Regions from separate parts of the Amycolatopsis granulosa genome, predicted to be linked through region 2. Evidence: riboswitches for the same ligand, from Rfam matches in the RefSeq annotation. Region 2 holds a riboswitch; the other holds the start of a gene.

Evidence for each region. Region 2 has a riboswitch for glycine ahead of gcvP (aminomethyl-transferring glycine dehydrogenase). Riboswitches for the same ligand answer to the same signal wherever they lie in the genome.
Region 1: it holds a riboswitch for glycine, as region 2 does, so the genes downstream of both, gcvH (glycine cleavage system protein GcvH) here and gcvP (aminomethyl-transferring glycine dehydrogenase) in region 2, are expected to answer to the same signal.

What each region holds. Positions count from the first base shown of each region.
Region 1 is NZ_JAANOV010000001.1:1,624,944-1,627,136, reverse strand. It holds gene FHX45_RS07840 (hydantoinase/oxoprolinase family protein) at 1-498, opposite strand, end outside; glycine riboswitch at 659-750, shown strand; glycine riboswitch at 752-843, shown strand; gene gcvH (glycine cleavage system protein GcvH) at 1,021-1,401, shown strand; gene glyA (serine hydroxymethyltransferase) at 1,401-2,193, shown strand, end outside.
Region 2 is NZ_JAANOV010000001.1:4,643,319-4,645,511, reverse strand. It holds gene gcvP (aminomethyl-transferring glycine dehydrogenase) at 1-1,144, opposite strand, end outside; glycine riboswitch at 1,270-1,361, opposite strand; gene FHX45_RS22810 (TetR/AcrR family transcriptional regulator) at 1,561-2,148, shown strand; gene FHX45_RS22805 (amidohydrolase family protein) at 2,141-2,193, shown strand, end outside.

The DNA of each region.
Region 1 (2,193 bases), 3.0 Mb from region 2:
CACCGCCCGGATCTCCGCCGCCCGCAGGCGCGCGGCCAGGGCGCGGACCTCGTCGTCGTCGGCCGGCGGATCGAGCCGCCCGTCGGCGGTGATGCGCTGGTCGAGTTCGTACCGGTGCCGGCGCCGGGCGAGGGGCACCGGCTTGGACCAGGACAGGTCGTAGAGCACCGGCCGCCGCAGCCGGCCGAGCTCCAGCACGTCACGGAAGCCGCGGGTGGTGACGACCGCGGTGCGGACACCGGTCATCTCCAGGATCGCGTTGGTGGCCACGGTGGTGCCGTGCAGCATGGCGGTGACGGCTTCCGGTTGCGCCCCGGCCGCGGCCAGCACGCCGGTGGTCGCCGACACCACCCCCGCGCCGTAGTCCGGCGGGGTGGAGGGGACCTTCATCGGGACGACGTCACCGGCCGGACCCAGCGCGATGACGTCGGTGAAGGTGCCGCCGATGTCGGCGCCGACTCGCCAGCCGGCCGGTCGGGGATCGGGACGGGAAGCCACGGGATCTCCTTCTCTGAACGAGTAAGTGGGATCACAGTAATCTCGGGTTGAGATATCAGCAAGGGTCAATTGGTGTTTTTGATCCACGGGCCCGGCCTCTTGACCGGCCCGGACCGGTCCCGTTAGGTTCGGCATCCGTCAAACTGCATATCGCGCCATTCGAACCGGAGCGGGAGAGCTCCCGCCGCGGGCGGGACGCCGAAGGAGCAACACTCCCCAGAATCTCTCAGGCACCCCCACCGCTCCGGCGAGGCGAACTCTGGAAAGCCAGGACCCGGTCCTGCGCCCACGGTGCAAACCGCTCCGGCGGTGAAGCTCTCAGGTATCGATGACAGAGCGGGGAGGCCCACCCAGCCGTGGTGCCGCGTCGGTGCGGTGCCGGACACCGGGAGCCTCTTGGCCGTGAACTCCGTTTCCACGTCCCGTGCCGGGACCGCCGCGCGATCCGCCGGCCCGCTCACCACACGGTCCACTCCGGACCCGATGCCGCCCGCCGCCGTGCGGGCCCGATCAGCCGAGGAGATGCCCGTGTCCGTTCCGGCCGAGCTGAAGTACACCGCCGAGCACGAGTGGCTCGACCTCGACGGGGACACCGCCACCGTCGGGATCACCGCGTTCGCCGCGGACGCCCTCGGCGACGTGGTGTACCTGGATCTCCCCGCCGCCGGCAGCACCGTCACGGCGGGCCGTCCGTGCGGTGAGATCGAGAGCACCAAATCGGTCAGCGAGCTCTACGCGCCGGTGGACGGCGAGGTCGTCGAGGTCAACGCGAAGGTCACCGCCGACCCCGGTCTGCTCAACACCGACCCGTTCGGCGAGGGCTGGCTGTTCCGGATGAAGGTCACCGCGGTGGGCGACCTGCTCGATGCGGCCGCCTACCTGGCGCGCACCGGCGGTGCCTGATGGGCACACACGACCTCCCGCTGTCCGAAGTGGACCCCGAGGTGCACGCCGCGGTGACGTCCGAGCTCGACCGTCAGCGGCACACCCTCGAGCTGATCGCGAGCGAGAACTTCGCGCCGGTGGCGGTGATGCAGGCGCAGGGCTCGGTCCTGACCAACAAGTACGCCGAGGGTTATCCCGGCCGTCGCTACTACGGCGGCTGCGAGCACGTCGACACCGTGGAACGCCTGGCCATCGACCGGGTGAAGCAACTGTTCGGATCCCGTTTCGCCAACGTCCAGCCGCATTCCGGGGCACAGGCCAACGCGGCGGCCATGTTCGCGATGCTCGAACCCGGTGACACCGTGCTCGGCCTCGACCTGGCGCACGGCGGGCACCTGACGCACGGGATGCGGGCGAACTTCAGCGGCCGGCTCTACCGGGTCGTGGCCTACCACGTTCGCGACACCGATTTCCGGCTGGACCTGGCCGAGGTCGAGCGGCTGGCGGCCGAGCACCGCCCGAAGCTCATCGTGGCCGGCTGGTCGGCCTACCCGCTGCACCTGGACTTCGCCGCGTTCCGCCGCATCGCCGACGACGTCGGCGCCCGCCTGATGGTGGACATGGCGCACTTCGCCGGGCTCGTGGCGGCCGGCCTGCACCCCAGCCCGGTGCCGCACGCCGACGTCGTCACCACCACGACCCACAAGACCCTCGGCGGCCCGCGCGGCGGCGTGATCCTCACCGACGACGCGGCGCTGGCCAAACGCATCGACTCGGCGGTCTTCCCGGGGCAGCAGGGCGGTCCGCTCG
Region 2 (2,193 bases):
CGAGCACGGTGTCGAAGAAGCCCTCGTGCACCACCTCCACGCCCGCGGTCCGCAGCGCCCCGGCCAGCCCGGCGGCCAGCCCGTGCACCCGCCGCGCGATCTCGGTCAGCCCCTCCGGGCCGTGGTACACGGCGTACATCGCCGCCAGCACCGCCGGCAGCACCTGGGCCGTGCAGATGTTCGACGTCGCCTTCTCGCGGCGGATGTGCTGCTCGCGGGTCTGCAACGCGAGCCGGTAAGCGGTGTTGCCGTCCGCGTCGACCGAGACGCCGACCAGCCGGCCGGGCAGCGACCGCTCCAGGCCGCGGCGCACGGCGAGGTACCCGGCGTGCGGGCCGCCGTAGCCGAGCGGGACGCCGAAGCGCTGGGTGGTCCCGGCCGCGATGTCCGCGCCGAACTCGCCGGGTGCGGTGATCAGCGTCAGCGCCAGCAGGTCGGCCGCCACGGTGTACAGCGCGCCGGCGTCCTTCGCGACCTTGCCGATGGCCTCGTAGAAGCCCTTGCCGCGCAACAGACCGGACGCGCCCGGGTACTGCACGACGACGCCGAAGAAGTCCTCCGGCAGCCCGGTGCCCAGGTCCCGTACGTCGACCTCGATGCCGACCGCCTCCGCCCGGGTGCGCACCACCGCGATGGTCTGCGGCAGGCACTCGGCGTCCAGGACGACGCGCGACGACTTCGCCTTCGACGCACGGCGCATCAGCAGGACGGCCTCGGCGACCGCCGTGGACTCGTCGAGCAGGGAGGCGTTGGCGATGTCCAGGCCGGTCAGGCCGGACACCATGGTCTGGAAGTTCAGCAGCGCCTCCAGCCGCCCCTGCGAGATCTCCGGCTGGTACGGCGTGTACGCGGTGTACCAGGCCGGGTTCTCCAGCACGTTGCGGCGGATGACCGGCGGGGTGACGGTGTCGCTGAAGCCCAGGCCGATCATCTGGGTCATCGGGCGGTTCTTCGCCGCCAGCGCACGCAGCTCGGCGGTCGCCTCCTGCTCGGAGGCCGGGGGCAGGCCCAGCGCGCCCGCCGTGCGGATCGCGGCCGGGACGGCCGCCTCGACCAGGGCGTCCAGACTCCCGTACCCGCACTCGGCGAGCATCTTGGCCTGTTCGTGCTCGGAAGGTCCGATGTGACGATCGGCGAAGGACATCGGGAGCTCCTCATCTGCGGGTGGCGGGAACTCCCCCTCTGTCATCGGCACCTGAGAGTTTCACCGCGCTCGCGGCTTTCACCTTGGGTGAGGCGCGATGCGCGCGCCTGCTTTCCAGAGTGGCCTGGCGCGGAGCGGTAACTGGTACCTGAGAGATTGACGGGGAAGTTGCTCCTTCGGTGCCCCAGTGACCTGGGGACTCTCCCGCTCCGGCTCGTGACGGCCTGATGTTCAGTTGTCCGGCTTCAGTCTACAGCGGCGTAACGTACGCGGCCGGGATGCCGCCGTCCACCGGAAACGCGAAGCCGTGATGAACACCGCAGCGTGGACGGGACGAGCGCGCCCTGCGTCGTGGGCAACCGTCGAGATGCGCGGGGGCTGCCGAGCTCTGGTTTTAGAGGGTAGTCTCCACAAACATGGGCCGACCACCACGGCATTCCGCCGACGAGCTGCTGGACGCCGCCGTCCGGCTGTTCGCCGCGGGCGGGCCGGAAGCGGTCACCATGTCGGCGGTGGCGCGGGAGGCGGGCGCGCCGAGCGGATCGGTCTACCACCGCTTCCCGGGACGCCCGGCGTTGCAAGCCGCGTTGTGGCTGCGCACCGTGCGGCGGTTCCATCGCGACTACCTGGCGGTACTGGGCGGAGAACGGCCCCTGGACGCGGCGGCCGCGGCCGTGCGCTGGTGCCGGGAACGGCCCGGGGAGGCCCAGGTGCTGTACGCGGGAAAACGGCTGCTCGGCGCGAGCTCCTGGTCGGCCGAGGACCGCGCCGAGGACGCCCGGTGCGATGCCGCGCTGGACGAGGTGCTGCGCACCGTGGTGCGGCGGCTGCGCGCGCAAACCGGATCGAGTGCCGACGAGCTTCTGCTCGTGCTGATCGACCTGCCGTACGCGGTGGTGCGGCGGTACCTGGCCCAGGGGCGGCCACCACCGGAGTCCGCCGTGGACCTGGTGGCCCGGATCGCCCGCACGATTTCGACCGATGAAGGGACCAACGATGGCTGACGTGATCGACGTGTGGATGCAGCAGCCGAACCAGCGGTTCATGGA